Regions from separate parts of the Bradyrhizobium sp. CCBAU 51745 genome, predicted to be linked through region 1. Evidence: predicted binding sites of a transcription regulator. Region 1 holds the regulator's gene; the other holds the start of a gene.

The links. The regulator PhoB, encoded in region 1, activates phosphate uptake and scavenging genes when phosphate is short. The targets are predictions, from matches to a motif close to TGTCATNNANCTGTCAT.
Region 2: a site for PhoB is predicted at 7,122-7,138, ahead of XH98_RS21770 (UDP-2,3-diacylglucosamine diphosphatase). Genes of this name have one in related genera too.

Annotation. Positions count from the first base shown of each region.
Region 1 covers NZ_LBJP01000007.1:419,965-435,604, forward strand. Annotated here, with positions in the region: gene XH98_RS09245 (MATE family efflux transporter) at 1-559, opposite strand, end outside; gene XH98_RS09250 (hypothetical protein) at 726-1,775, opposite strand; gene XH98_RS09255 (2'-deoxycytidine 5'-triphosphate deaminase) at 1,973-3,109, opposite strand; SAM riboswitch at 3,190-3,269, shown strand; gene XH98_RS09260 (O-succinylhomoserine sulfhydrylase) at 3,343-4,530, shown strand; gene XH98_RS09265 (SGNH/GDSL hydrolase family protein) at 4,652-5,653, opposite strand; gene XH98_RS09270 (SGNH/GDSL hydrolase family protein) at 5,666-6,445, opposite strand; gene XH98_RS09275 (OpgC domain-containing protein) at 6,445-7,716, opposite strand; gene apaG (Co2+/Mg2+ efflux protein ApaG) at 7,898-8,290, shown strand; gene XH98_RS09285 (Hsp33 family molecular chaperone) at 8,413-9,432, opposite strand; gene argF (ornithine carbamoyltransferase) at 9,596-10,519, opposite strand; gene XH98_RS09295 (aspartate aminotransferase family protein) at 10,519-11,721, opposite strand; gene XH98_RS09300 (GcrA family cell cycle regulator) at 12,189-12,701, shown strand; gene phoB (phosphate regulon transcriptional regulator PhoB) at 12,794-13,507, opposite strand; gene phoU (phosphate signaling complex protein PhoU) at 13,530-14,246, opposite strand; gene pstB (phosphate ABC transporter ATP-binding protein PstB) at 14,258-15,079, opposite strand; gene pstA (phosphate ABC transporter permease PstA) at 15,076-15,640, opposite strand, start outside.
Region 2 covers NZ_LBJP01000080.1:54,894-70,533, forward strand. Annotated here, with positions in the region: gene XH98_RS21745 (MFS transporter) at 1-478, opposite strand, end outside; gene XH98_RS21750 (hypothetical protein) at 554-1,921, shown strand; gene XH98_RS21755 (caspase family protein) at 2,191-3,933, shown strand; gene XH98_RS21760 (threonine/serine dehydratase) at 4,137-5,120, opposite strand; gene XH98_RS21765 (glycosyltransferase family 4 protein) at 5,243-6,286, opposite strand; gene XH98_RS21770 (UDP-2,3-diacylglucosamine diphosphatase) at 6,286-7,098, opposite strand; gene thiD (bifunctional hydroxymethylpyrimidine kinase/phosphomethylpyrimidine kinase) at 7,315-8,115, opposite strand; gene XH98_RS21780 (PAS domain S-box protein) at 8,377-10,356, shown strand; gene XH98_RS21785 (Lrp/AsnC ligand binding domain-containing protein) at 10,454-10,699, shown strand; gene XH98_RS21790 (c-type cytochrome) at 10,838-11,764, opposite strand; gene XH98_RS21795 (CHRD domain-containing protein) at 11,918-12,337, shown strand; gene XH98_RS21800 (cystathionine gamma-synthase family protein) at 12,421-13,704, opposite strand; gene XH98_RS21805 (cytochrome c) at 14,009-14,458, opposite strand; gene XH98_RS21810 (xanthine dehydrogenase family protein molybdopterin-binding subunit) at 14,561-15,640, opposite strand, start outside.

The sequences.
Region 1 (15,640 bases):
ACGGCAGACGCATGTTGCCGGTGCCGCGCAGCACGCCCGCCATGGTGTTGAGCAGCCAGGGCAGCACGGCACCGCCGAAGAACACCTGGGTGTAGGCGATCGCATGCGTCAGCACATTGCCGCGGCCGCCGAGCATCGTCAGCACCTGAGGGCCGAAGACCAACATGCCGAGCATGAAGACGAGGCCGAAGGTGATGCCGATCAGCAGCGCATGCGCAGCCAGCGTCCCGGCACGCTCGCGATCGCCGGCGCCGAGCGCGCGTGCGATGGCCGAGGCCACGGCGCCGCCCATGGCGCCGCCCGACATCGTCATGGTCAGGATCACTGTCGGAAACACCAGCGCCATCGCGGCCAGCGCCTCGACGCCGAGCCGGCCGATATAGGAGGTCTCGGCGATCACCGTGCAGGTGCCGGCGGACAGGGCGACAACGTTCGGCCAGGCGAGGGAGAGCAGCGTGCGCAGGATCGGCCCGTCGGTCAGCGCGCTCCGTACCGGGCGCGCGGGCGACGGTCGCGGACGTTCCTGCTCATCGACCGGGATCTCGGCGACCTCAGTCATTTCCTCTCCCGGACAAATCCGCCATTCGCGGCGTGGCAATGCTTAGGTGCATCAATCATTCGCTCGCGCGAAAGGCGCGGCTGCGCACTTGTTAGCACGCTGGTTGCCGATTCCTCCTGCGTCAGGTGCAGGCGTGCCCTGCGGCAGCGCATTTCGATAGGTGGAATTAACCGATCGTCCAGACCAGCGGTGGGCGGCCGCCTGCCGTTGGGCGCAGGTGTACGCCGATGTGCCGGCCGCATCCTGCGGCGAGTCCCTCGAGCAATCCCTCCAGCACCTTGGCGCAGGCGCCGTGATAGTCAGTGACACCGTCCATCAGCTTCCAGCTCTGCTGGCGGATTTCGAAGCTGCCTTCGGATTGCGTGCTCTCGGCCGCATCGTCCTGCGCGGCGAACAGCGCGCGGAGGAAGGGCGCAAACGCGCTCGCGCCGCCGCGGCGCATCGCCAGCGGCGCCGCGATCTCATCGAAAAACTGCATGCCGATCAGATTACCGGTGATGCGCAGGAGATAGCCGGCATCTTCCGGCCCGAATAGTTGCACCATCACCGGCGCGGCGGTGCGCACATATTCCATGGCGTAGTTGCGATAGGCCTTTTCGAGCCGCGGCCTTGGCCAGCTAGCGAGGGGAAGCGCCGGCGCGGTCTTCGGATCGAACAGCGGCGCCTCCAGATGCCGCGCGTAGACGAGGCGTTGATCCGGTTCGAGCGGATGGTCGTATTGATGGTAGTAGCCTTCGAGCCCGTCCTGGCCGTCGACGCTCTGCTTGGTGCAGACGAAGCCCAACCGGAGATCACCGAGTGCGACGCCGTTGTTGGCGTGCCAGCCGCGCAGCATCGCGCGGCTGACCTCGCCCGGCACGCCGCAGATTGCCGCGCCTTTCCAGATCCAGCGCGGCGGCGGATAGCGGATCCAGGCCTTGATGTCGCTCTCATACATGTATTCGACATGCACGCCGCCGATCCAGTTGGAGAGATAGTGATATTGCGCCGCCGCCACCGCCGGCGGCAGATGATCGATCCCGAGCTTCCTGAGCCCCGGCAGGAAGCGCTCCTGCTGCTGGCGACGGAACACGCGGAAGACGAATTCGGCGGCGTCGGCCGTGCCGCGACGCGTCACCACAGTGAGGATCAGGCCGGTGAAATAGGCGTGGTAGAGATCGGCGACCGCACGCCAGCGCTTCCATTGCGCTGCTTGCGCGGCGTCTGCGGCGGTCATGGTTTGCTCCCGGCTTGTTGTTTTGCGGGAGTGTGTCATCGCGGATGGGGCTGAGCAACCAACACTAGCCCGGTGTCATCGCCCGGCGAAGACCGGGCGATCCAGTATTCCAGAGGTGTCAGTGCTTGAATCGAGAGGCCGGGGCGTACTGGATTCCCCGCCTTCGCGGGGAATGACAGCTGAGGACGGGGGTACAGCTACACCCGAAAATGCTTGCTCAGCTTGAGGCCCTGCGCCTGGTAGTTGGAGCCGATGCGCTGGCCGTACATGGCGTCGGGGCGGGACAGCATCTTCTCGTAGACGAGACGGCCGACGATCTGGCCGTGCTCGAGGATGAACGGCACCTCGCGCGAGCGCACTTCCAGCACGGCGCGCGATCCTAGCCCGCCGGCACCGGCATAGCCGAAGCCCGGATCGAAGAAGCCGGCATAGTGCACGCGGAATTCGCCGACCAGCGGATCGAACGGCACCATCTCCGCCGCGTAATCGGGCGGCACCTGCACGGCTTCCTTGGAGGCGAGGATGTAGAACTCGCCGGGGTCGAGGATCAGGCTGCCGTCGGGACGGGCCGAGATCGGCTCCCAGAAATCTTCCACCGCATAGCCGGAGCGGCGATCGACATCCACCACGCCGGTGTGGCGCTTGGCGCGATAGCCGACGAAGCCATTGCCCTTCTCCCCGGAGAGATCGACCGAGACGGCGACGCCGCCGGTGAGGTCGGCATCGTCGATGTCGACGAGGCGTTCAGTGGCATGGAGCGCATCGAGCGCATCGGCATTGAGGATGGCGTCACCAGTGCGGAAGCGCACTTGGCTTAGGCGCGAGCCTTCGCGGACCAGCACCGGAAACGTCTTCGGGCTGATCTCGGCATAGAGCGGGCCGTGATAGCCGGCGCCGATCATATCGAAGCGGCGCGTGCCGTCGGCGATCACGCGGGTGAAGACGTCGAGCCGGCCGGTCGAGCTTTTCGGATTGGCCGCCGCGACGATCTCCGGCGGTAGCGCCAGGCTCTCCAGCAGCGGCACGATATAGACGCAGTTGGTTTCCAGCACCGCACCGTCGGAGAGGCTGAACTCGTGCAGCTTCAACTGGTCGATGCGCTCGGCGACGGTGGCGCCGGGACCGGGCAGGAAACTGGCGCGGACGCGATAGGCGATATCGCCGAGACGCAAATCGAGGCTCGCCGGCTGAATCTGGCTTTCGACGAAATCATAGGCGGGCAGGATGAGGCCCGCTTCCGCCATCGCCGCGATCATGCGGTCGGGCAGGATACCATTGGCGTCGGCGGCAACCGTGAACGTCAACCGGGGGTCCTCGTCAGGGGTCGCGTACATCCGGACTTGCGGGACATACGAGCCTTTTACGGCTATCCGATGGACGCCTTGACGGAAAGGGCATTGCGGAATATGAGCATCACTTATCCCGTGGTGATTTGAGCCGGCCGGCTTGCAGCCACGTTAAATAAGTCGCTAAACAGGCCGGGGACCTCTGTGATCCCGGCCCGTGGAGATATCCAGGCCGGTTTTTTTATGACCATCTCGACAAGACGGTCATATCGGAGGGTCCTATGTCGAAGTCGCCTGCCTCTTACCGCCCCGAAACCCGCCTGGTCCATTCCGGCACCCTGCGCTCGCAATATGGCGAGACGTCGGAGGCGCTGTTTTTGACCCAGGGCTATGTCTACAACAGCGCCGAGGAGTGCGAGGCGCGGTTCAAGGGCGAAGACCCCGGCTTCATCTATTCGCGTTACTCGAATCCGACGATCGCGATGTTCGAGCGCCGCATGATCGAGCTCGAAGGCGCCGAAGCGGCCCGCTCGGCGGCGACAGGCATGGCCGCGGTGACGACGGCGATCCTCGCGCCGCTCAAGGCCGGCGACCATGTCGTGGCCTCGCGCGCGCTGTTCGGCTCGTGCCTCTACGTCATTCAGGATCTGCTTCCTCGCTACGGCATCGAGACCACGCTGGTCGATGGCGCCAATCTCGACCAATGGCAACGCGCGGTGAAGCCGAACACCAAGACGTTCTTCCTGGAGAGCCCGACCAATCCGACGCTCGACGTGCTCGACATTCCCTCGATTGCCGAGATCGCCCACAAGGGCGGCGCGCGGCTCGTGGTCGACAACGTTTTCGCGACGCCGATCTGGCAGAGCCCGCTCGCGTTAGGCGCCGACGTCGTCGTCTACTCCGCGACCAAACACATCGACGGCCAGGGCCGGTGCCTGGGCGGCATCATCCTGTCCTCGGAAGCCTTCATCGCCGAGCACATCCACAATTTCATGCGCCAGACCGGCCCGTCGATCTCGCCGTTCAACGCCTGGGTGCTGCTCAAGGGCCTGGAGACGCTAGGTGTGCGCGTGCGCGCGCAGACCGACACGGCAGCGCGCATCGCCGATGTGCTGGCGAGCCATCCCAAGATCGCGCGGCTGGTCTATCCCGGCCGCGAGGATCATCCGCAGGCGGCTCTGGTGAAGAAGCAGATGCGCGGCGGCTCGACGCTGGTCGGCTTCGAGGTCAAAGGCGGCAAGGCGGCTGCATTCCGCGTGCTCAACGAGCTCAAGCTCGCAAAGATCTCGAACAATCTTGGTGATGCCAAGAGCCTGGTCACGCATCCGGCGACGACGACGCATCAGCGGCTGAAGCCGGAAGATCGTGCCGCACTCGGCATCAGCGAGGGATTCATCCGCTTCTCGGCCGGGCTCGAGCATGCGGATGATCTGATCGAGGATCTGACCGCGGCGCTGGAGAAGGCGTAGCCACAACAAAGGTCTCGTAGGATGGGCAAAGCGTAAGCGTGCCCACGTCTTCTTCCTTCGTATCACTTAGCGGTGGTGGGCACGGCGCGTTGCGCCTTTGCCCACCCTACGGCGCAGTTGCCTACATCGGCCGGTAGGTCCGCACGTCCGCGGGCACGTTCACCCCGATCTTGATCTGGCCGACCGAGTGGATGATATCGTCGCCGAGCAGCTGGGCGAAGCAGGCATAGCCCCAATCGTTCATGTGCAGGCCGTCGGCGATGACGAAACTCTCGACCGGAAGCGCCTGCTTCTCGTGCCAGTCGCGCATCACCTCGAAGCGCGGGAAGATGCCGACGTGACGAAGCTCGGCGACCTTGCCGAGCAGCTTCACCATCTTGCTTGCGCTCTCGGGACGCTCGGTGACCCTGGGCGAATATTGCGGGTCGACCAGCACGATATCGGAATTGCCCGCAGCCTGGATGCGAGTGATGCCGTCCTCGACCATCTTGGCGGTGTCGCCGGGATCGAGATTGCGCAGCACGGCGTTGGTGCCGACCTGCCAGATCACGAGATCCGGATGCACGTCGATCACCTCCTTCTGGAGGCGCTTCATCATCTCGGGCGCGTCCTCGCCGCCGACGCCGGCATTGATGACGGTGATGTCAGCGGTCGGGTATTGCCGGCGCAGCTGCGCAGCGAGACGGTTCGGATAATTGAAGTCGGGCGAGCTCGCGCCATAGCCCGCCGTCGACGACGAGCCGAACGCGACGATGACGACGGGTTGGCCCGCGACGAGCTTGCCCGCGACATGCGGCAGCGAGCCCATCGTCTTGGCGCCGCCCTTCGGCGGCAGGCAGGGGACGCGGCTGAAAATATCGCCGGCGGATTTTGCGACCTGCTTCACCTTGTCGATGGCGCGCGAGGTGAGGCCGCGCTGATCGGTGGGCTGCTGGGCCGTCGCCGCAACCGTGGTCTGCGACGGCGAGGTGGGCGCTGGGTTAGCGGCCTGCTGCGGCGCGGCAGTCGCCTGGGCGGCCTGAGCTCGGGCAGGCGCCTGCAGCACAGGCATCAGCATCAGCAGCGTCGCCACTGCGGGCGCGGACAACCATGTCGACAGGCCAAAAGGGCGGAAAGAACTCATTAACGCTAGACCTCAATTCTGCTGCTCGGTCGGCCCCAGATGGGCAGCATCGATCACGAACTGCGCCAACGCCCGGCCAAGGCAATCATGGACCTGCTTCGCCAGCTCAGGGCCGCGCGAGGCGCTGAACAAGTCGAACTGCCCCTGATCATTCCACTGCCGCATGATCGCGAAACGATCGAACAGCGGGATATCATGCTCCTGTGCCACCACCCGCATATTGTCGAGATAAGGCGGTGCCGAGATCATGGATTCGGTACGCGGGCTGTATTGCAAATTCATCAAGACGACGTCAGCCCCTGCATGTTGCAGCGCAGCGACCCCATCGGTCACGGCGCCGCGAAAGTCATCGGGATCGATCGATCGGATAGCATCCACCGTCCCGGTCTGCCAGATGACCAAAGTAGGTGTTTTTGCTTCCATCAGCTTAACGAAGGTTCCGGCGGCCTCCTCCGCCGTCTTCTTGCTCTGTAGTTCTACGGATACGTGCACGGTCTCCGAAGGGGGCAGTTTCTCTTTCAAGATCGCCTCCATCCGTGCCGGATAGGAGCTGCTTTCCGAAAATGGGATCGTCGTCGACCGGCTTCCGATCACGAGGATCTCAAGCGGTTTGCCCGCCTTGACGGCGTCGGCGACCTTGGGGAGCTGGCTCTCGGTGGCGAGCAGATAAGGCGGCACTTCACAGGCTGCAGGGATCGGGGGCGTCGCAGGCGCGGCCTCGTCTGCGCGCGCCGAAGGCGCGGTGAGGTACCCGCATAGCAGGATCAGGCTCAGGATAACCTTCGCCGTCATCAGCCCCCTCCCGCCAGATCGGCGTTGCCGACGGCGTTTTTGGTTTTCGCACCGCTCTTGTCAGCTACGCGCTTGTACCACGAAATCACCCAGGCCATCGCCCACATGATCAGAATTCCTGAAAGACTAATCAGCGCATGCATGGCGGGTCCACCGGAGACCTCGGCCAGGATGAAATGGCCGGCAAAGGCCAGGAAGACGCCGAGACAGAAGATCTCCAGCGAGTGCTGGCCGCACACGATCAGCGGCCGCAACCATTGCGATTTCAGGCCCGGCCATTCCCGCGGCAGGAAGCGCACGGTGAGCGCGGCCAGCGCCAGGAAATGCGTGAAGCGCAGCACGTCGAGATCGGTCTTGTCGATCGGATACATCCACTGCTCGATCCGCTTCGGCATGAAGTGCGAAAGCTGCGGGACGTACCAGGTCAGCGTCACATAGAACGCCGCAACGAGATAGGCGATCGAGATCCACATCGTCACGGGCGATGCCAGAATGCGCGACATGCGTCGCGCACCTCCGAGCGCGCACCATGCGCCGAACACGAACAGCAACTGCCAGGCAAAGGGATTGAACGCCCAGAAACCGTTCGGATAGGCGGAGAAGTACAGATCGAACTGCCAGGTCGCCGCGTAAAGCAGCGCCGAGAGCGCGAGCGTGACATCGGGCCGCCATTTCATCGACCACAGGATCAGCGGCAGCGCGAGCATCAGGACGATATAGAGCGGCAGCACGTCCATGTTGACGGGACGGAAGCGCAAGAGAAGCGCCTGCACGATGGTGATGTCGGGCTGCTTGAGAAAATCCATGATGCCCATCTCTTCGGTGTAGAGCGGGTTCTCGAAGCTGGTCGCGACGTAGGAGATTTCGGCGAGGAAGATCGTGAACAGGAAGACGTGGGCGACATAGATTTGCCAGACCCGCCGCAGGACGCGCGCCGTGGCGATGACGACACCGCTCTCCAGCATCGCGCGGCCGTAGACGAAGGCTGCGGTGTAGCCCGAGATGAAGATGAAGATCTCGGTGGCGTCGCTGAAGCCGTAATTGCGGATCGTGAACCAGGTCAGCAGATTGGGCGGCAGATGGTCGATGAAGATCAGCCACAGCGCGAGGCCGCGGAACAGATCGAGCCTGAGCTCGCGCTCGCCGATGGCAGGCAGCGTGATGGCCGGCGCGGCGACGCGCGGCTTCGCGTCGACCGGTTTGGCCTCCGCGGGCTTGGCGCCTGCGGTTCCCGCGATCGTCGATCCCGTCACTTGATCGGCAATGGTCATGGGGGCCCAAAAACCCTTCCGCAAATCGCGACGTTTCAGGAGTGTACCGGGCCGGTCGCCGCCTCGCAAAGCGGCCGGATCACATCTGGGGTGTACTTCTTCGTGAATTCGGGCGGGACGATGTCGCCAAGGCCGCGTGCGGCGTTTGGTTCCTGGCCGGGTTTTCGTTATGATGGCAGCCATGTACCGCGCCGTGACCCGCCAGATCGAAGTGACCGTCGAGCCGAACTTTGTTCCGGAACAGTCCTCGGCCGACCGCTCGCGGTATTTTTGGTCCTACACCATCGTGATCACCAATTCGGGCGACGAAACCGTGCAGCTCAAGACGCGGCACTGGATCATCACCGATGCCACCGGGCGGCAGCAGGAGGTCAAGGGCGAGGGCGTGATCGGCGAGCAGCCCGTGCTCGCCCCCGGCGAACGCTTCGAATACACCTCGGGCGTGCCACTCTCCACCGCCTCCGGCTTCATGACCGGCCGCTACCTGATGGTGAGCGAAACCGGCGAGCGCTTCGAGATCGACGTGCCGACGTTCTCGCTGGACAGCCCCGACAACAAGCGGGTGTTGAACTAGAGGCGGGTGACAGTGCCGTAGGGTGGGCAAAGGCGCAAAGCACCGTGCCCACGTCTTTCGTTGTCATCGGGAGATCCGTGGGCACGGCGCAAGAGCGCCTTTGCCCACCCTACAAGAGCTCGTTACGCGTCTTCCACGCCCGCTTCATCCGGCGTGAACTCGTACACCGAGCTACAGAACTCGCAGGTCACGACGACCTTGTCGTCCTTGACCATGGCGCTGCGATCGTCAGGCGAGAAGCTCTTCAGCATGGACGCGACCGCGTTGCGCGAGCAGGAGCATTGCGCTTTCAGGACCAGCGGATTGAACACGCGCACGCCGCGCTCGTGGAACAGGCGGTAGAGCAGCCGTTCACCGGAGAGATCGGGATCGATCAACTCGACGTCCTCGACGGTCTCGATCAGCGAGCGCGCCTCGACCCAGGCATCGTCTTCGGCGACGCTGTGAGCCTCAAGGCCCTCGGGCGCATCGCCGGGATGCAGATCGGCCTGCCGCGCGCGCTCCGGCGCCTTTGGCAAAAACTGCATCAGCATGCCGCCGGCGCGCCAGCGGTGCTTGCCGCCGTCGCTCGAGCGCCACTCCTCGCCGACCGCAAGGCGCACGCGCGTCGGGATCTGCTCGGAGCGCAGGAAATATTCGTGGGCGGCGTCTTCCAGGCTGCCGCCGTCGAGCGCGACAAGGCCCTGGTAACGGCTCATATCGGGCCCCTGGTCGATGGTCATGGCGAGATGACCGCGGCCGAGCAGCGTGCCGGAATTCATTCCAGGTTCCTTGGCATCACCGAGGCGCTCGGCATCGAAGCGCGCATAGGCGCGCAGGCGATCGGGCGCCTGATAGTCGACCACCAGGAATGACACCGGCCCGTCGGTCTGGGCCTGCAGGATGAAGCGGCCCTCGAATTTGAGCGCCGAGCCGAGCAGCGTCGTCAGCACGATGGCTTCGCCGAGCAACTTGCCGACCGGTGCGGGATAATCATGCTTGGTCAGGATGTCGTCGAGCGCCGGGCCAAGCCGCACCAGACGGCCGCGCACATCGAGCGCATCGACCTCGTAGGGCAGCACGGCGTCATCGACGGGAACTGCGGAAGGCGCGCGAACCGGGCTTTCGGGCCTGGTTTTCATGTCGGGGGATTGGGAAACCATGGCGCTTTATCTGGGGTCGGAGGGCGGAAATGGAAGGGCCCCCGCATTCGGTGCTCAGAATGGCGGGGCGCGTAGCCCGGATGGAGCGCAGCGCAATCCGGGGAAGTCTTTCCGCGTTGAGAAGCCCGGATTTCGCTGCGCTCCATCCGGGCTACAAGTGAGCCTACTTCACCGCGTCAAAACACCAGGCCAAAATGCCCTTCTGCGCGTGCAGGCGGTTTTCGGCCTCGTCGAACACCACTGACTGCGGACCGTCGATCACCTCGTCGGTGACCTCCTCGCCGCGATGGGCGGGCAGGCAGTGCATGAACAGCGCATCGGGCTTGGCCAGCGACATCAGCTTGGCATTGACCTGGTAGGGCTTGAGCACGTTGTGACGGTGCTCACCTTCCTTGTCGCCCATCGACACCCAGGTGTCGGTGACGACGCAATCTGCGCCCTTCACGGCGGCCTCGGGATCGGTGCCGAGCACGATCGACGCGCCCGTCGCCTTGATGAAGTCGCGCATCACCTTCTTCGGAGCAAGCTCCGGCGGCGTTGCGACATTGAGCTTGAACTTGAAGCGTTCGGCGGCATGGGCCCAGGACGCCAGCACGTTGTTGTCGTCGCCGGTCCAGGCCACGGTGCGGCCCTCGATCGGGCCGCGATGCTCCTCATAGGTCATGAGGTCGGCCATCACCTGGCACGGATGTGAGCGCCGCGTCAGGCCGTTGATGACGGGCACGGTCGCGTTCGCCGCGAGCTCCAGCAGCGCCTCGTGATTGAGGATGCGGATCATGATGGCGTCGACATAGCGCGACAGCACGCGCGCGGTGTCGGCAATGGTCTCGCCGCGGCCGAGCTGCATCTCGGCACCGGTGAGCATGATGGGCTCGCCGCCGAGCTGGCGCATGGCGACGTCGAACGAGACGCGCGTGCGGGTCGACGGACGCTCGAAGATCATCGCCAGCGTCTTGCCTTCGAGCGGCCGCACCGGCTGATGCGCCTTCTGCTTCGCCTTCATGGCGGAGGAGGCCGCGAGCATGCTCTTGAGCTCCGACAGCGGCAGCTCGTTGATATCGAGGAAGTGCTTGGGTGCCTTGCTCATCAGCTTGCCGCCCGCTTGTTGCCTGACAGCGCCGTGCAGGCGCGCTCGAGCCTGACGATGCTCTCCTCGATTTCCGCCTCGGTGACGATCAAGGGCGGCAGGAAGCGCACGACATTGTCGCCGGCGCCGACGGTAAGCAGCTTCTCGTTGCGCAAGGCTGCGACCAGATCGCCTGATGGCACCACGGCCTTGATGCCGATCAAAAGCCCCTCACCGCGGATTTCGCTGACGATATCGGGATGACGGTCGATCACGGAGGCGAGCTTCTGCTTGAGCAGCAGCGACATCTTCTGCACGTGGTCGAAGAAGCCGGGCTTGAGCATGACGTCGAGCACGGCGTTCGCGGCCGCGATCGCCAGCGGATTGCCGCCGAAGGTCGAGCCGTGCGAGCCGGGGCCCATGCCGGCGGCCGCATCTGCAGTCGCCAGGATCGCACCGATCGGAAAACCGCCGCCGAGCGCTTTCGCCAGCGACATCGCGTCGGGTGTGACGCCGGTGCGGCGATGGGCGAAGAGATCGCCGGTGCGGCCCATGCCGGTCTGCACCTCGTCGAAGGCCAGCAGCAAGCCTTTCTCGTCGCAGAGCTGGCGGAGCGCCTTGAGGAAGGCTGATGTCGCCGGACGCACACCGCCCTCGCCCTGGATCGGCTCGATCAGGATGCCGGCGGTATGCGGGCCGATCGCCTTCTTCACGGCCTCGATGTCGCCATGCGGGATCTGGTCGAAGCCGTCCATCGGCGGACCGAAGCCTTCGAGATATTTTGCCGATCCCGTCGCGGCCAGCGTCGCGAGCGTGCGGCCGTGGAAGGCGCCCTCGAAGGTGATGATGCGATAGCGCTCCGGATGGCCCTTGGAGAAGTGATGATGGCGGACCAGCTTGATCACGCCCTCCAGCGCCTCGGCGCCGGAATTACAGAAGAACACGAAGTCGGCAAAGCTCTCATTGCAAAGACGCGCAGCGAGCTTCTCGCCGTCAGGGCTCTGGAACAGGTTCGACATGTGCCAGAGTTTCGTGGCCTGCTCCTGCAGCGCCTTGACCAGCGCCGGATGGGCATGGCCGAGTGCGTTGACCGCGACGCCCGAGGTGAAATCGAGATAGCGATCGCCATTGGTTGCGATCAACCAGACGCCTTCACCGCGCTCAAAACCGATATCGGCCCTGGCGAAAACGGGGAGCAAATGCGGCGCTGCGCTGTTGGTCATGACGATCTCTTTGGTGGTCACTTCGGATGTTTCGGACGGCCTGAACACGCATGGCGCAGCGCGTCATTTGGCCCGGAAAACGAAACGTGCCGCCTTTTAAGGGCGGCACGTGCGACTATCTTATGCTTGGCAATACGGGTGTCAATGCCGCCCGGAAAGCCTCGCGAAACGCTGAATCCGTAGTCTTGCGGTGGCGATTTTGCGGGATTTTCGCCACGGAACATGTGGAAGCGAGTCGGCGGACTCTTGCGCGTGAGTCACGGCATATTGTAGCGTTTGGCTTGTCAGATACGACATCTCGTGCAGCGGTTCTGATCCCAAAAGTCCTCATGTACCGGCGTAAACGTTCGGGCGCATCTGGCGCGCCCGGCGAGCCTTAAGGGATTCTGGCGGCACGGGTTTTTCGAAGCTTAGGCATTCGTCGTGAGGCCCCACAGATGGCTGGCGCCGGCGAAGGAAAGGATGCAATGACGGTTTTGACCTGGTCAGATGATCGCGTCGAGCAGCTGAAAAAGCTCTGGGAGGCCGGACTTTCGGCCAGCCAGATCGCCGCTGAGCTTGGAAACGTGACCCGCAACGCCGTAATCGGCAAGGTGCACAGGCTCGGCCTGTCCGGCCGCGCCAAGAGCCCCTCATCAGCAGCTCCGCGGCCGCGCAAGGCGCGTCCCGCACAGCACATGATGCGGGTGAGCCGCCCCATCGCGCGCGGCAACACCGCGCTGGCGCAGGCTTTCGAGATCGAGGTCGAGGCTGAACCTGTTACCTACGACAACGTTGTGCCGATGAGCCAGCGGCTCTCGTTGCTCGAATTGAACGAGGCTACCTGCCACTGGCCGGTCGGCGATCCCTCAAGCCCGGATTTCTTCTTCTGCGGCGGCAAGGCGCTCTCCGGCCTGCCCTACTGCGCCCAGCACTCGCGCGTGGCGTATCAGCCGGCGGCGGATCGCCGGCGGGCGCCGGCGAAGCCGGGCACGCGCTGAGTACTTGGTTCAGACGACATCGTCGCGGTACAGGCCGGGACGAAAAAAAGCGCGCCACCTGGCGCGCTTTTTTTTGTTTGCTGGCGGGCAGCTTAGCTTGAGGTCTGCTCAGCCTTCGCGAAGCGATCGTCGAGCGCGTAGCCCGCGCCGCGGACGGTGCGGATCGGGTCCTGCTCGCGGCCGAGATTGAGCAGCTTGCGCAGGCGGCCGATATGCACATCGACGGTGCGTTCGTCGATATAGATGTCGCGGCCCCAGACGCTGTCGAGCAACTGCTCGCGCGAGAACACCCGGCCGGGATGCTCCAGGAAGAACTCCAGCAGGCGATATTCGGTCGGTCCGAGATCGATCGGCCGGCCCGAGCGCGCCACGCGGCGCTTCTCGCGATCGAGCTCGATGTCGCCGAAGGCGAGCACGGTCGCGAGCCGCTCGGGGCTGGCGCGCCGCAGCAGGCCCTTCACCCGCGCGAGCAGCTCGGGCACCGAGAACGGCTTGACGATGTAATCGTCGGCGCCTGTGGCAAGGCCCCTGACACGCTCGCTCTCCTCGCCGCGCGCGGTGAGCATGATGATCGGCAGCTGCTTGGTGTCGGATCGCGTCCGCAACCGGCGGCACAGCTCGATCCCGGACAGGCCCGGCAACATCCAGTCGAGCACGATCAGATCGGGGATGTGCTCCTTGAGGCGGGTGTCGGCGTCGTCGCCGCGCATCACCGTCTCCACGTCATAGCCGTCGCCTTCGAGGTTGTAGCGGAGAAGCTCGGTCAGAGCTTCCTCGTCCTCAACCACCATAATGCGTGCGCCCATGGGCTCGTCGCTCCTTGCGTAATCAGGTGTTCGGGACCGTCGTGGCGAACGTCGTCATGTCGCCCTTCGGCCGCTTGTCGGTGATGGCCTGGCCTTCGATCATGTAGAACACGGTCTCGGCGATGTTGGTGGCGTGGTCGCCGATCCGCTCGATGTTCTTGGCGCAGAACATCAGATGGATGCAGAACGAGATGTTGCGCGGATCCTCCATCATGTAGGTTAGGAGCTCGCGGAACAGCGAGGTGCAGATGGCATCGACTTCCTCGTCGCCCTTCCACACCGCCATCGCTGCCGGCAGATCGTGCGCGGCATAGGCGTCCAGCACCGACTTGACCTGCTGCTGCACGAGGTCGGTCATGTGCTCGAGGCCGCGGAACAGCTTGAGCGGATGGAAATCCGTCTCCAGCGCCGCGACGCGCTTGCCCATGTTCTTGGCGAGGTCGCCGATGCGCTCGAGGTCGGTCGCAACCCGCATGGCGCCGACGATTTCGCGCAAGTCCACCGCCATCGGCTGGCGGCGCGCGATGGTCAGCACGGCGCGCTCCTCGATCTTCTTCTGCAGCGCGTCGAGCTCGGCATCGATGGTGACGACGCGCTGGCCCAGCGCGACGTCGCGGCGGATCAGCGCATCGACGGAATCGACGATCATGCGCTCGGCGATGCCGCCCATCTCGGCGACCAGGCGGGTGAGCTCCTGAAGGTCGGTGTCGAAGGCTTTTGCGGTATGTTCGGAAGCCATGTCCTGTCTCCTCAGCCGAACCGGCCGGTGATGTAATCCTGCGTGCGCCGGTCCGACGGCGACGTGAAGATCTTGCTGGTGTCGTCGAACTCGATCAGCTCGCCGAGATACATGAAGGCGGTCTTGTCGGAGACGCGGGCCGCCTGCTGCATGTTGTGGGTGACGATCGCGATGGTGTAGTTCTCGGACAGTTCCTGGATCAGCTCCTCGACCTTGGCGGTCGAGATCGGATCGAGCGCCGAGCAGGGTTCGTCGAACAGGATCACTTCAGGCCGCACCGCGACGGTGCGGGCGATGCAGAGGCGCTGCTGCTGGCCGCCCGAGAGCGACAGGCCGGAGGCGTTGAGCTTGTCCTTGACCTCGTTCCACAGCGCGCCGCCGCGCAGCGCCTTCTCGACGCGGTCGTCCATCTCGGACTTCGAGATCTTCTCATAGAGGCGGATGCCGAAGGCGATGTTCTCGTAGATCGTCATCGGGAACGGCGTCGGCTTCTGGAACACCATGCCGACGCGGGCGCGCAGCAGGTTGAGATCCAGCTTGGGGTCGAGGATGTTGGTCTGGTCCAGCATCAGCTGACCGGTGACGCGTTGGCCCGGATAGAGGTCATACATCCGGTTGAAGATGCGCAACAGGGTCGACTTGCCGCAACCGGACGGGCCGATGAAGGCGGTGACGCGGTTGGTGCCGAGCGTCAGATTGATGTTCTTCAACGCCTGGTGCTCGCCGTAATAGAAGTTGAGGTTGCGCACCGTCACCTTGGCCGGAGCTTCCGGCAGCGGCTGCTGCGAGGCGAGGTGCGCGTTGGAGCTCACGGATACGGACAAGTCGGTCATTTTGCGGTCCTCTCGGCACCGAGGATGCGGGCGCCAATGTTCAGGGCAAGCACGGTGAGCGTGATCAACAGCGCACCGCTCCAGGCGAGCTGCTTCCAATAGGCGTAAGGGCTCTGGACGAAATTGTTGATGGTGACGGGCAGGTTCGCCATGGTCTTGTTCAGGCCGAGGCTGAAGAACTGGTTCGACAGCGCGGTGAAGAGCAGCGGCGCGGTTTCGCCGGCGACGCGGGCGGTGGCGAGCAGCACGCCGGTGATGAGGCCGGAGCGGGCCGCACGATAGGCGATCCGCTTGATCACCAGCGAGCGCGGCAGGCCGAGCGCGGAGGCGGCCTCGCGCAGCGCGTTCGGCACCAGCAGCAGCATGTCCTCGGTCGTGCGCAGCACCACCGGGATCACGATGACGGCGAGCGCGAGCGAGCCTGCGATCGCCGAGAAGCCGCGCATCGGCACCACCACCGCGCCGTAGATGAACAGGCCGATGATGATCGAGGGCGCCGACAGCAGGATGTCGTTGATGAAGCGGATCACCGAGGTCAGCTTGTCGTTACGGCCGTACTCG
Region 2 (15,640 bases), on a different contig from region 1:
CGCAAGCGAGCGCGCCGAGGATGAACGCGACCGATCCCCAGAGGCGCACGGGTCCGTAGTCGAATTTGTAGCGGGCGACGCCGCGCAAGGCGTAGGCATCGGTGAGCGGCGTCAGCGGAGTCCAGCAGCAACAGGTCACGATGTAGAGCACGAGCAGCGGCAAGGGCTGCTGCTGGGTGCCGACCAGCATAAAGAGAAGCGCGGTGGCCGACGCCGTCAGGATCATCGCGCCGCGCAATGCGCGGCGCCGTTCGGCAAGGCCGGTCACGACAGGCAGCGTCGTGAAGCGCGTGACGGCGGGGACGGCACTGATGATTCCGATCCAGCCCGGCTCGATCCCGATGGCCTTCAACCACACCGTGAAGAACGGCAGATGGGTGCCCAGGACACCGTAGGACGTGCCGTAGAACAGCGCGAGACTCACGGCGAATCGCCGCTTGACCGCCGCTGGCGTGGGGATTTGTGATTCGCTCTGCATCAAACCAATTGCGATTCGGTCGATATCGTGGTGATCGTTACAGTAACGCGCACTGATTTGCGCGACGAGATTGTCATGGCCAACGAAGCATTCGCCCTCTCGCCCATGTCTGCCCGCGCGGCCGAGCCGAACGAGCAGGATTACGACGCGATCCGCGAAGCCTTCATGGAGACGGCGCGCGGTCGCTGGTTCCTCGGCGAATACGCCAAGCGCAACCGCAACGCCGACACAAGCATGGTGCTCGATGCGGTCGCGAAAATCGAAGAAGCCCTTGCGGCACAGCGACAACCCGTCGTCGAGGATCGCCTGCCGGAAGCGCTGGTCGCGATCCGCCGCGCGGTCGAGGACACAGAAAGCACAGTCGCCAGGGCGTTCGATCCCGCCGCGATCGAAGCGAGCCTTGCGCCCGTGACGCGCGGCGTGCGCATCATCAAGGAGATCTCCTGGCGCTGGCGCGAGATCGGCGCCGACGGGCGAATCTGCGATCTGATTGATTCGCAGCTCGCCTCGATCGAAGCGGCCTGCGCCCAGGTGTCGGGGATCGATCCGCGCGGCGACCTCAAGGCCGCCTTTGATCTACTCAAGGACCGGATCGAGCAGACGGACGCTGGGGACGCTGCTGCACCGCAGGCGACGGCGCGACCTGCGCCCGAGCAGCCGGCGCCACCGGCCGCTGGGGCACCTGTTGCCGAAGCGCCATCGGCGATGGCGAGCGAACCACCCGTGGCTTTTACGGAGACGCCGCAGGAGATCGCGCCCGAGCCCGAGGCAATCGCCGACATCAGCGGCATCGCCGAGGACGCGATGGTGGACGTCGCGGTCGCGCCCGAGATCGTCGAAAGCCACGCTCCCGCCGTCGAGGAGAACTTTGCCGCGGTCGAGGACAACCTCGCCGGACTCGCAGACGTTGCCGAGATCACCGACGAATTCTCCCTTCACGCGGCCGCTGAGGCCGAGGACGACGCCATCCTCGATGCCATCGCGCTGGAGATGGCCGCGCCCGATCCGGAGTTCGACGCGATCGTCGAGCCCATGGAGATGGGTGCAGCAGTTCCCGAGCCGATGCCGGAGCAGATGCCCGCGGAGATCGCGGAACCGGTCGCCGAGCAGCCGCCGATCGCGCCCCATATTGAGGAGCCCGAGGTCGAGGAGCCCGTCGTCGAGGCGCCGATCGCGATGGAATCGCTCGCGCGCTTGACCGATGCCATCGCGGAAGCCGCCGCCGAAGTGATGGAGCAGCCGGCCCCCGCCATGGCGGCCGCAGCATTCTCTGGCGGAGCCCCCAGCGCAACACTGCCGTTGCCGTCGCCCCTGCCCGAGCCCTCGCTCGGCGCCACCATCCTCGCCAGCGGCATCGTGCAGAAGCCCCGCCCCGCCGCCAACGACGCGCTCGCCCCGATCCGCCGCATGACCCAGGCCGAGAAGATCGCGTTCTTCTCGTAGCGGCGTTTGACGCACCCCTGCACCACTGCCGTAGGGTGGGCAAAGCGAAGCGTGCCCACCCATTGTCCGTGATCGAAAGAGATGGTGGGCACGGCGCTTCGCGCCTTTGCCCACCCTACAATTTCCAAGCACTTGGCGAGTAGCTGAGACCAGCGTGATCTAGATCACGCCCCGTCCAGGGTGATCGCGATCACGGACCACGCCTTCGAACGCGACCTAGTCTCCTCGCAACCAATCTCGCATCGAGATGAGTGCCAAAGGAGCACGCCATGTTCCGCCTGAAATCCGCCGTGATGACTGTTGGCCTGCTGGGAAGCCTGTTCGGCTTCGCCTGCGGGCCTGTTTCTGCGCAAGTTGCCCCCGTCACGCCCGCCCCGACCACGCTGCAAGGCCCGGAGCAGCGGGTGGCGCTGGTGATCGGCAATTCGAACTACCAGAACGCGCCGCAGCTTGCGAACCCCGACAATGACGCCCAGTCGATGGCGCAATTCCTCAACTCCGCGGGCTTCGAGGTGATCTCCGCCACCGACCTCGGCCAGAACGACATGCTGCGCGTGGTGCAGGATTTCTCCGCGAAAGTGTCCGCGCGCGGACCGAACACGGTGGCAATGGTCTATTACGCCGGTCACGGCGTGCAGCTTGCCGGCGAGAACTACCTCGTGCCCGTCGATGCCAAAGTCTCGAACCAGACTGACCTCGTCAACGACTCGGTTCGCCTGGTCGACGTGATGTCGACGCTGGAGACGATCCCAAGCCGGATGCGCATCGTCGTTCTCGACGCCTGCCGCAACAACCCGTTCCCCAACGTGAACGACGCCGGCCGGGGCCTTGCCATCGTCGACGCGCCGAACGGCTCGATTGTCGGCTATTCGACCGCGCCGGGCGCCGAAGCGCTCGACGGCACGGGCGGCCACAGCCCCTATACGCAGGCCTTCCTGAACGTCGCGCGCGAGCCCAACGTGCCGATCGAGCAGCTGTTCAAGCGCGTGCGGCTCGCGGTGAACCAGACCACCAGCGGTGCGCAGGTCCCCTGGGAGAGTTCCTCGCTGACCTCGGACTTCACCTTCTTCGGCGACACGGCCGTGGCCGCGAGCCGTGCGCCGGTGCATGCGCCGGTGGTGCAGATGGCCTCCAACCTGCCGAGCCGCTCGGCGCGCCAGGCCTATGATTACGTGCTGTCCGAGGGCAAGCCGGAATATTATCAGGAGTTCGTCGCGATGTATCCGCACGACCCGCTATGCGATCATATCCGCTGGCTGCTGGCGAACCTCTTGATCTCGCAGGCCTGGCACGAAGCGGTGCTCGCGAACTCGCCGATCGGCTACCAGACCTTCTACAGCCACTACAGCAACAGCCCCTATGCACAAGCCGCGCTGAAGCTCGAGGCGCAACCCAAAATCATCCCGCTGCTGCAGGCGACGAAGTTCCTGGCTCCGCAGAACATTGCCCCGACCTTGAAGATCGGCAATCTCGGTCAGCCCAAATACATGCCGCTGATCCAGCAGCAGGGCAATGGCGGCTCGCCGACGAACGGCAACCTGCCGGTCGTGCAGAAGCCGGTCGATGGCAAAGTGATCAGCAAGATCGTCACCCTGCCGGCGCCGACCAAGGCCACGACGAACAATGCCGGCATCAGCAAGATCGTGACCTTGCCGGTGACCAACACCACGCCGAACACCGGCAACAACAATGCCGGCCCGGCGGGCAAGATCGTGAGCATGCCGGTGAATGTCGCCAAGGGTGGCTCGACGGTTGATGTCAAGAGCACCGACGTGAAGACGACGAATGTTCAGCCCCAGAACCAGCCGATCCGGGTCAATAACGGCAACACCGGCATCGTGAAGCTCAACAACAACCCGGTGAACAAGGTGCAGGTGCAGAACGGCCAGGTGAACAACCACCCGCAGTTCAATGCGATCGGCAACGGCGGCGGCAACAACAACTTCCGCCAGTCGATGAACCAGTCGCCCGCGATGAACGGCGGCAACAACCACCGCGGCTTCATGCATTGATCGCAGAGGGAGCGCTCCCTCCCCCACTTGCGGGGCAAGCACGATATAAGGGGCAGAGCGGCAACGCTCTGCCCCTTTCTTGGTATCAGCTCTTGGATTTTGTCATTCCGGGATGCGCCGTAAGGCGCAGACCCGGAATCCATTGTGCGGCAGAGAAACGGGATGGATTCCTGGCTCTCGCTTCGCGAGCCCCGGAATGACGCCTAAGCCACCAGCTCGGCGAACAGATCCGCATCGACATTGCCGCCCGAGAGCACGATGACGACGCTCTTGCCGGCGACATCGAGACGTCCCGCCAGCAGCGCGGCAAGGCCGACCGCTCCGCCCGGCTCGACCACGAGCTTCAGCTCGTGATAGGCGAAGGCAACCGCCGCGCCGACTTCCTTGTCCGACGCGGTCACGCCGCGCGCCAGCAGCTTGCTGTTGATCGCAAAGGTCATCTCACCAGGGATCAGCGCCATCAGCGCATCGCAGATGGTGCGGCCGGCGGGCGGGTGCGGCTCGCGATGGCCTGCGGTCAGCGAGATGCCGTGATCGTCGAACGCTTCCGGTTCGGCCACCACGATCTGGGCCTGCGGATAGCGCGCCTTCACGGCGGTGGCGACGCCCGCGATCAGGCCGCCGCCGGATGCCGGCGCCACCACGATATCGGGTGCAAGACCGAGCGCTGCCATGTCCTCCGCGATCTCGCGGCCGGCGGTGCCCTGGCCTGCAATCACGAAGGGATCGTCATAGGGCCGCACCAGCGTCGCGCCGCGCTTCTCGGCGATGCCGCGCGAGATCGCCTCGCGGTCGTCGTTGTAGCGGTCGTACAGCACGACCTCGGCGCCATAGGATTTGGTGCGCTCGCGCTTCGACAGCGGCGCGTCCGCCGGCATCACGATGGTCGCGTGCATGTCCAGGATTTTTGCCGCCGCCGCCACCCCCTGGGCATGGTTGCCGGAGGAGAATGCGACGACGCCGCCGGCGCGCTTGTCCTGCGGGATCGAGTACACCTTGTTGAAGGCGCCGCGGAACTTGAAGGAGCCGGTGCGCTGGAGCATCTCCGGCTTCAGGAACACTTTTGCGCCGACGCGCTCGTTGAGCACGGGGAAAGACAACAGCGGAGTGCGGACGGCGAAGGGCGCGAGCACGCGCGCTGCGGCGTCGATATCGGCGGGGCCGATCGGAAGGGGCTGTTCGGACATGGCGGGATGTTATCGCGCCCGGCGCGGCGCGGGCAAGACACCTCCGCGCGAGGATTTTCCCAAAGCGTTTTCGAGCGAAGTGGGGACCGGTTCGCCTGAAGAAAACGCGTCAAAACAAGAATCTAGGCCACGAAGCGCGGCTGTTCCGCCCTGTCCCGGCCCGGCAACACGGCGCCGGCGGCGCGGATGCTGTCGATAAAGGCCCGCGCCGAGGCCTCCCAGGTGTAGGCGGCGGCGAATTCGACGCAGGCCTGCCTGGAGATGTCGAGTGCGGCAAAACAGGCGTTGCGCAAATCATGGTCCAGCGCGCCGACCGGCGCATCGCCGATGACGTCGCGCGGACCCTTGACCGGGAAGGCCGCGACCGGCAGGCCGCTCGCCAGCGCCTCGAGCAGGACCAGGCCGAACGTATCGGTCTTGCTCGAAAACACGAACACGTCAGCCGCCGCATAGATGTCGGCCAGTTCCTCGCCGTGCTTTTCCCCGAGGAAAATCGCCTCGGGATAGGCCTCCTCCAACGCGTTGCGCGCCGGGCCGTCACCGACGATCACCTTGGTGCCGGGCAGATCGAGATCGAGGAACGCTTCGAGATTCTTCTCCACCGCGACGCGGCCGACCGAGAGGAATATCGGCGCCGGCAGGCAAAGATCGACAGCGCGAGGATGGAACAGGCGGGTGTCGACGCCGCGCGGCCACAGCACGACATTGTCGAAACCGCGCTCGCCGAGTTCCCGGGCCAGCGCCGGCGTCGCCGCCATCACGGCCCGGCTCGGGCTGTGGAATCGGCGCAGCGCCCGCCAGATCAGCGAAGCCGGCACCGGCACGCGGGCGCGGACATATTCAGGAAAGCGGGTATGGAAGCTGGTCGTGAATGGCAGCTTGCGCTGGCCGCAATAGCGGCGGACCATCAGGCCGATCGGCCCCTCCGTCGCGATATGGATGCTGTCGGGCCGGGCGTCCTCGATCAGCTTTGCAATGCGGGCCGGGCGCGGCATTGCCAGCCGAACGTCGCGATAGCTCGGCATCGCGAAGGTGCGGAATGATTGCGGCGTCAGGAACATGAACTCGGCGTCGAGCGATTTGGCGGCGTCAGCGAGCTTGGTCAGCGTCCGAACCACACCGTTGACTTGCGGGTGCCAGGCATCGGTCGCGACCAGGATGCGCATCAAGCTGCCCTTGCTGCCACTTGCGGCACTTGTGCGGGTTTCTGCAGATGATCCGCCCAGGTGATGATCTCGAAATGGCCGTCGTCATGCTCGACCAGCGCGGTGCAGCTTTCGACCCAGTCGCCGCAGTTCATGTAGCGAATGCCGTTCTCGTCGCGGATCACGGCATAGTGGATGTGGCCGCAGATCACGCCGTCGGCGTCATGGCGCCGCGCTTCGGCCGAGAGCGCCTGCTCGAACGCGCCGATATAATTGACCGCGTTCTTGACCTTCTGCTTGGCCCATTGCGACAGCGACCAATAGGGCACGCCGAACAGGCGGCGGAAGAAGTTGACGAAGCGATTCATCTGGATCGCGAAGTCGTAGGCCTTGTCGCCGAGATGGGCGAGCCAACGCGCGTTCTGCACCACGAGGTCGAAGATGTCGCCGTGGATGACGAGATAGCGCTTGCCGTCTACGCCGGTGTGCACCGTGTTCTCGACGACGTCGATGCCGCCGAAATGCGTGCCGTAATAGTTGCGCAGGAACTCGTCGTGATTGCCGGGCACGTAAATGATCTTGGCGCCCTTGCGCGCCTTGCGCAGCAGCTTCTGCACCAGGTCGTTATGCGATTGCGGCCAGTGCCAGCTCGATTTCAGCGCCCAGCCGTCGACGATGTCGCCGACGAGATAAATCGTATCGGCATCATGGTAGCGCAGGAAGTCCAGCAAAAGATCGGCTTGAGAGCCGCGGGCTCCGAGATGAACGTCGGAGATGAACAACGTGCGAAAGCGCCGCTCCGGGCTCTCGTCACTCACATCGTAACTTCCCATGCGCCAGCCTGTAACCGTGTCCCGTGACAGGGGGATGACCGATTGAACCCTTGAGGCCCCTCAGATACGAATCGAACCTTGCCTCGCCCTCCTCGCGAATATCAGTCACATGCGACAATCAGGCGACATGATCAGCCGATGATGGCCCGCAAGACCGCGGCCCCCCCGGCCTCATTGGTTAATATCGGTACGGACGGCGCCAGCAGGACGCCGGCGTCAGTAAAACTTGTGGAAATGATGGATCGGCCCGTGGCCATGACCGACGCTGAAACGGTCGGCAGACCCGATCGCCGCGCTGATCCAGCCTTTGGCGTTGCGTACCGCCGTCGCGAGATCCTCGCCCTTGGCGAGGCCCGCCGCCACCGCTGACGACAGCGAACAGCCGGTGCCGTGGGTGTTGCGGGTGGCGACGCGCGGTGCGGCGAGCGCCAGCGTGGTGTCCGCAGCGACGAGATAATCGGTGCTCTCCGCGCCCTCGCCGTGCCCGCCCTTGATCAGAACCGCGCGGCAGCCAACAGACAGCAGGCGGCGTCCCTGGCTTTCGATCTCGGCCTCGCTTCGCGCGATCGGTTCTTCGAGCAGCGCGGCCGCCTCCGGCAAATTGGGCGTGATCACGGATGCGAGCGGCATCAGTTTCGCGCGCAACGCCGTGACGGCCTCTGCGGCGAGCAGGCGGTCGCCTGATGTTGCGACCATCACGGGATCGAGCACGACATGGCGAGGCTTCCAGCGCGCCAGCGCAGCAGCGATCGCATCGATGCTCGCGGCCTGCGCCACCATGCCGATCTTCACCGCGGCGACATCGAGATCGGAAAACACGGCATCGATCTGCGCTGTGACGAACGCTGCCGGCACCGCGTGAATGCCGGTGACGCCCTTGGTGTTCTGTGCCGTGAGCGCCGTGATTGCGGATGCGCCGTAGACGCCGAGCGCAGCAAAGGTCTTCAGGTCGGCCTGAATCCCGGCCCCGCCGCTCGAATCCGAGCCGGCAATGGTGAGCGCCACGGGCGTCGTCATCGCAGGATATTCCTGCTCGAAAAGGACATTGGCCATCGCCTGTCCTAGCGCGCCGGCGCAGCCCCAGCAAGCCGGCGAATCAGGCGGAGCCGGTGCTGCGCGGGATTGTCGTCCCGTAGGCGTGCATATCCTGAGAAAATATGACCACGGCATCGCCCGGCCTTGGCGCCCGACTGTGCGAATGACACGTTAGTGAGTGGATTCGTTCAGCGACGCCAAATTGCGGTCCGGCTTCGGCCGCAATCCTCTCGGGAAGAAATCATGTGGGCCTTTTTTCAACGTCTGCTCGATTCGTCGACGCTTTCACCGCACGGCATCTGCCTGTTGTGGGAGCCCGAGCTGATCTGGCTCCACGTCGCCTCCGACGCCATCATCGCCGCCGCCTATTTCTCGATCCCGTTCGCCCTCACCATTCTCGTCACCAAGCGGCGCGACCTCCAGTTCGGCTGGGTCTACTGGGCGTTCGCGATCTTCATCATGGCCTGCGGCCTGACGCATGTGCTGTCGATCTACACGCTCTGGGTTCCGATCTACGGCATTGAGGGCATGGTCAAGGCGGTCACGGCCGCGGCCTCCATCTTCACCGCCGGTGCACTATGGCCGCTGCTGCCGAAGATCCTGACGATCCCGTCCCCGTTCGACCTGCAAAAGGTCCAGGCCGCGCTCGAGGAGGAAGAGATCAAGAGCCGGGACGCGGCGCTGCTGCTCAAACAGGTGGGGGACGCCCAGCGCGCGATGCGCGAAAGCATGACGCGACTCACCGCTGTCGTCGAGACTGCGGTCGACGGCGTCATCCTGTTCGACGCGCAAGCCCGCATTCTGCTGTTCAACCCTGCCTGCGAGCGGTTGTTCGGCTATCGCGCTGACGAGATCATGAATTGCGACATCGGCATGCTGATGTCCAATGAGGAAAGGCCCTCCTCCGCAGCTCATGCGCGGCGTTTCGCAACCGGCGAAGCCGTCGGCCTGCGCAAGGATGGCTCGACGTTTCCGATGAACCTCTCGGTGGGCCAGGCATGGCAGGATGGCGAGCTGATCCACGTCGGCATCATCCACGATCTGACCACGCGCAAGCTCACCGAGCAGCAGCTCCAGCAGGCACAGAAGATGGAGACGGTCGGCCAGCTCTCGGGCGGCATCGCCCACGACTTCAACAATCTCCTCACCGTCATCATCGGCAACGCCGAGCATCTCAGCGAGCAGCTCAAGGCGCGGCCCGATCTGCGGCAATTTGCCGACGACATCTGCGAATCAGGCGAACGCGGTGCGGAGCTGACGCAGCGGCTGCTGGCGTTCAGCCGCCGCCAATTGCTCCAGCCGCGCGCGATCGATTGCGGCGAGCTGATCCTGTCCATGCTGAAACTGCTCCAGCGCACCTTGCGCGAGAACATCGAGATCAGGACGACGTTCGGTCCCGGCACCATCCAGGCCTTTGCGGACCGCGCCCAGCTCGAATCCGCCGTGCTGAACCTTGCGCTCAACGCGCAGGACGCGATGCCGTCAGGCGGACATCTGACGCTGAGCACGGAGATCGCCGTGATCGACGACGACTATCGCGCCCTTCACCCGGAGGTCGCATCCGGAAGCTATGCGCTGATCTCGGTCACCGACGACGGCGAAGGCATGGCGCCTGAGGTCATCGAGCGCGCGTTCGAGCCGTTCTTCACCACCAAGGAGGTCGGCAAGGGTTCCGGCCTCGGGCTGAGCATGGTCTATGGCTTTGCCAAGCAATCCGACGGCCATGTCTCGATCTATAGCGAACGGGGCCTGGGGACGACGGTCCGGATCTACCTGCCCCGCCCCGGCGGCGGACAATCGCTGGCCGACATGCTCGAGACTGACGAGGCTGCGCCGCGCGGCCGTGAGACCATCCTGATCGCGGAGGACGATCCGTTCGTACGCTCCTCGGTGATCCAGCGGGTGGAGGCGCTGGGCTATCGCGTCGTCGCCGCCGTCAATGGCAAGGAGGCCTTGCACCGGCTGCGCGCGGATCCCGGCATCGACATGCTGTTCACTGACATCGTCATGCCCGGCGGCATGAGCGGCTGGGAGCTCGCCGAGCAGGCCCGGCGTATCAGGCCCGGCCTGCCGGTGCTGTTCACCTCGGGCTATGCGCTGGAGACCCTGGTCGAGCAGGGCCGCGCGCAGGCTGAGGCCGTGGTCCTGACCAAGCCCTATCGCAAGGCCGAACTGGCCCAGCGGCTCAGGGATGCCTTCGCAGCAGCGGTGGTGGCGTCGTAAACCCCGGACGGCTCTCTGGCGGTCGGCCGGCCCGCTTGCTAAATCGCGCCGGTTTTGGCCTATTAGCCGCCAAGACATGTCTTCGGAGTTGACTGCAATGGTTCCTTTCTTTGTCCAGATCAAATGCAAGCTTGGTCAGTCCTACACGGTGGCCAATGCGCTCGCCGAAGCCGAGATCGCCTCCGAGATCTACTCCACCGCCGGCCAATACGATTTGCTGGTGAAGTTCTATGTCGACAAGGACACCGACATCGGCCACTTCGTGAACGAGAAGGTGCAGGTGCTGCCCGGCATCCAGGACACGCTCACCATCATCACCTTCAAGGCGTTCGGCACCGGCTAGAGCATGATCCGGAAAAGTGTGAAGCGGTTTTCCCTCGCGACATCAGCGGAGCGCGTTTGCGCGGAGATCATGCTCAAACAAAGAGCTAAAGCGCCATGACGATTCAACCCGATCTCATCGCGCTTTAACCGGACGCGCTCAGCCGCCGTCCTCCTTGCGCTTGGGCGGCGTCGGGCCATCGACCGGAGGCAGCGACTTCAGGTACGCCGCCATCGCGGCGCGATCCTCCGGCTGCAACTGCGCGAGGTTCTTGATCACCGGCCGCATCGCGCCCGATGCGCTGTCACCCTCGGGCATGTCGCCGGTCTCGAGGAAGTCGGCGATATCCTTCTCGCTCCAGTCACCTAAGCCCTTCTGCGTGATGTTCGGCACCCAGCCCTCGCCTTCGGGATTGGGACCGCCGGCAAAGCGCTGCGAGCTGATGACGCCGCCGAGAACATTGCGCGGGCTGTGGCATTCGGCGCAATGGCCAAAACCATTCACGAGGTAGGCGCCGCGATTCCACTGCGCGGAGCGCGTTGCGTCAGGCACGAACGGCCTGAGATCCATGAACAGCAATTTCCAGATGCCGACATTGCGGCGGATATTGAAGGGAAACGGCAGTTCGTGGTCGCGCACGCGACCCGAGACCGGCGGCAGCGTCTTCAGATAGGCAAAGAGATCGCGGACGTCGTCGACGTCAGCAAGATGATAGGACGTGTAGGGAAATGCCGGGAAGTAGTGCCTGCCCTCGGGCGAAATGCCGCGCATCACCGCATTGACGAAATCAGCCTCGCTCCAGCGGCCGATGCCGTCGGTGGGGTCAGGCGAAATGTTCGGCGCATAGAACGTCCCGAACGGCGAGCCCAGCGCGAGGCCGCCGCCGAGCTTCAAGCGATCCGGCTGGTTGGGCACGGCATGGCAGGAGGAGCAGCCGCCCGCATTGAACAACTCCTGCCCATTGGCGAGATCAGGCTTGCGCGTCGGCGCCGGCAGCGCCGAGGCGCTCGGCGCGGTCAGCCACCAATAGACGGCAAAGGCTGCGACAGCAGCGATCAAAGTAACGTAAATTGTTCGTCGCAGCATGAAGAATCCCATTGAGCTCAAGCGTATTTACGGGTCATCCCGCCGCAGCTCCAGCCACGAATAATTTAGATGGTGTGACTGTAATCCGGGAATAAAATCGCAGTCGCACTGTTTGCAAGGTGACAGCAATCAGGCGTCAACAGGGAGAGACCCATGAACAAAGCGCTTTTTGCCACGCTGGCACTCGGAGCCGCCGTCGCATTCGCAGGCCCGGCCAGCGCGGAGAAGCTGAAGGCGACACTGGACGGCAAGTCCGAAGTGCCCGCCACCACCACCAGTGGCACCGGCACCGCCGATATCGACTATGACGCCCCAACGAAAAAGCTGTCCTGGAAGGTGACCTATTCCGGCCTCTCCGGCCCCGCCACTGCCGCTCATTTCCACGGCCCCGCCGAGGTCGGCAAGAACGCCGGCGTCGCGATCCCGATCCCGGGCATCGCCAACAGCCCGGCCGAAGGTTCGGCGACGCTGACCGACGCGCAGGCCTCCGATCTCCTGTCCGGCAAGCTCTATGTCAACATTCACACCGCCGCCAACCCGGGCGGCGAAATCCGCGGCCAGGTGACGAAGTAGAGATCATCACGACCTCATCGTTGAAGGCCGGGCGCGAGCGTCCGGCCTTTTTGATTCCGAAACGACAGGTGATGCCCGTGCACTCAAGCCGCACTCAGCGCATGCTCGAGATCGGCGATCAGATCGGACGGATTTTCGATGCCGATCGACAGGCGGATGGTGCAATCGAGCACGCCGATCTTGCGGCGGATATCGGCGGGAACGCCGGAATGAGTCATCGTCGCCGGCAGGCTCGCCAGCGATTCCGTGCCGCCGAGGCTGACCGCGAGCTTGAGGATCTGCAAGCCGTTGAGAAACTTCTCCGCCGCCGCCTGGCCGCCGACGATGTCGAACGAGAACGTCGATCCCGCGCCTGAGCATTGCCGCGCGAACACGCGCCCCGAGGGCGAGGTCTCCTCGTGATGGCCGAGATAATGAACCTTCGCCACCTTGGCGTGATCGCGCAGGAAATCCGCGACGAGGCGCGCATTGCTGTTGGCCTTCTCCATGCGCAGGCTGAGGGTCTCGAGCGAGCGGTTGATCATCCAGCAGGAATGCGGATCGAGCTGGGTGCCGATGGCACCGCGCAGCGCCTTGATGCCCTTCATCACCGCCTTGGTGCCGAGCGCTGCGCCCGCGATCAGATCGGAATGGCCGCCGACATATTTGGTCAGCGAGTACAGCGAGATGTCGGCGCCGTGCTCGATCGGCCGCTGAAACACCGGGCCGAGCAGCGTGTTGTCGCAGGCGATGATCGGCGTGTAGCCCTGGGCCTTGCCGATGCTGTCGGCGACGCGGCGCATCAGCGCGATGTCGACGAGCCCATTGGTCGGGTTGGCCGGCGTCTCGACCAGGATCATCGAAACCCGCCCTCGACGCATGGCCTCTTCCGCGGCCTGGTTGACCACCGCCTCATCGACGCCGTCGGCAAAGCCGACCGCGCCGATCGAGAAGCGCGACAGCGTGTTCGTCAGCAGGGTTTCGGTGCCGCCATAGAGCGGCTGCGAGTGGAGAATGACATCGCCCGGGCGGACGAACGCCAAAATCGTCGTCGAGATCGCCGCCATGCCCGAGGAGAACAGCGCGCAGCTCTCGGTGCGCTCATAGACCGCGAGCCTGTCCTCGACAATCTCGCTGTTGGGATGGTTGAAGCGCGAATAGACGAGCCCGGCGCCCATCCCCTCCGGCGGCTCGCGCCGGCCGGCGACGTAGTCGAAGAAGTCCTGCCCGTCCTCGGCCGTTTTGAACACGAAGGTCGAGGTCAGGAACACCGGCGGCTTGATGGCGCCTTCCGACAGCTGCGGATCATAGCCATAGGTCAGCATCAGCGTTTCCGGATGCAGCATATGGTTGCCGATATGGGTTTTCGACGGGAACGGTTTTGCCATGGCCTGTCTCGCTGTTGCCTGCGATCGCCGCCCGCGGCGCGACTCTCGATAGCGTCAGGCATCAACGCCGCGGCGGCGCGACCAAACATAGTCCTTCCGACGGCGATCCGTCAGGGCGTGGGAGGAGAATTTGCGGCACTCACGGCTGTCATCCCCCGCGAAGGCGGGGAATCCAGTATTCCAGAGACGTCAAACGTTCCCTGCACCGTCGCGGCGTACTGGATCGCCCGCCCCAGTGCGCAAGCGCGCACAAGGCGGGCGATGCACTGAGTTTGTAGCTATCGTTGACGCAACCTACGTCGCCTTACTTCAGCTTCAGCCGATACGTCTCGTGGCAATCATTGCAGCGGTCGTTGATGGTGGTGTAGGCCGCCTTGAGGCTGGCGACATTGTGGATCTTGCCCTTGACGTCGGCGATCGCCTTCTGCACCGGCGGGATTTTTGATTCGAAATCAGCCTTCTGCTGCCACACCTTTGGCGACGAACCATAGGTGGCGTTGACCACGTCCTGCTTGGGATTGACCTCGAAGGTCTTGGCAATCTTGGCGACGTCCGCCTCCAGGCTGGCGATTGCCTCGTCGACTTGCTTCTGGTTGTAGGGAATGTCGCCCTTCGCCATCTTGAGGATCACGCCGTACATGCTCTTGGCCTGCGAGCGCATCAGATTGTCCTGCTGGACGGCGACCTCCTGCTGCGCCATCACGGCGCCTGCACCCAGAAACAGGGCGCCCGCGACAACAAACATTCGTTTCATGAGTCTTCTTCTCCGGCTCGCAAGTCGGTTGGGGGAACAGGCCATTGATGGTTAGAACCCGGCCGCGGGCGATTATTCCCACCGCGAGCCGGGCGCCACGCCTTACAGGCTGTGGCGGCGGTGGTGCTCGTTGATCGCGATCCACACCCGCTCCGGCGTGGCCGGCATGTCGATGTGATCGATCTTGTATTCGCGCCAGAGCGCATCGACGATGGCGTTGACGACGGCCGGGCAGGACCCGATCGCGCCGGCCTCGCCCGCGCCCTTCACACCCATCGGATTGGTCGTGCAGGGAATGTTGTGGGTCTCGAACACGAAGGACGGGCCGTCAGCCGCGCGCGGCAGCGCGTAGTCCATGTAAGTCGCGGTGATGAGCTGGCCATCGGTCGCGCCATAGACCACCTGCTCCATCAGCGCCTGGCCGATGCCCTGCATGGCGCCGCCATGCACCTGGCCCGCCAGCAGCAGCGGATTCAGCGTCTTGCCGAAATCGTCGACGATCACGTAGTTGACGATTCTGATGATGCCGGTGGCCGGATCGATCTCGACCTCCGCCAGATGCGTGCCGTTCGGGTAGGTGCCGTCTGCGCTGGCGAAGGTCGCGCTGCCATTCAGCTTCGACGGATCGACGCCGGGCCGCTTGGCGAGATCCGCGAACGAGATCGAGCGGTCGGTACCGGCGATCCTGATGATGCCGTCGGTGATCTCGAGGTCACCGGGGCTGGCTTCCAGCGCCTGCGCCGCGATCTCCTTGAGCTTTTGCCCGAGTTCGCGCGTGGCGCGCTCGACGCTGACGCCGCCTGATGGAATCGAGGCCGAGCCGCCGGTGCCGAGGCCCGTGGCGATCTCTGCCGTGTCGCCCTGGCGGACGTGGACGCGCTCCGGCGCAACGCCGAACTGCTCGGCGACGATCTGCGCATAGGCGGTCTGGTGGCCCTGCCCGCTCGACTGCGTGCCGATCAGGACGGTGACGTCGCCATTGGGGTCGAGCCGCACATTGGCGGTCTCCTCGCCCATCACGCCGCAGATCTCGACATAGCTCGCAAGGCCAATGCCGCGGATCAGCCCGTGCTTCTTCGCCGCCTTGGCGCGTTTTCCGAATTCCTTCCACTCGCCGATTTCCATCGCGCGCTTCAGATGCGCGGCGAAATCGCCTGAGTCGTAGACCTTGCCGGTCGCGGT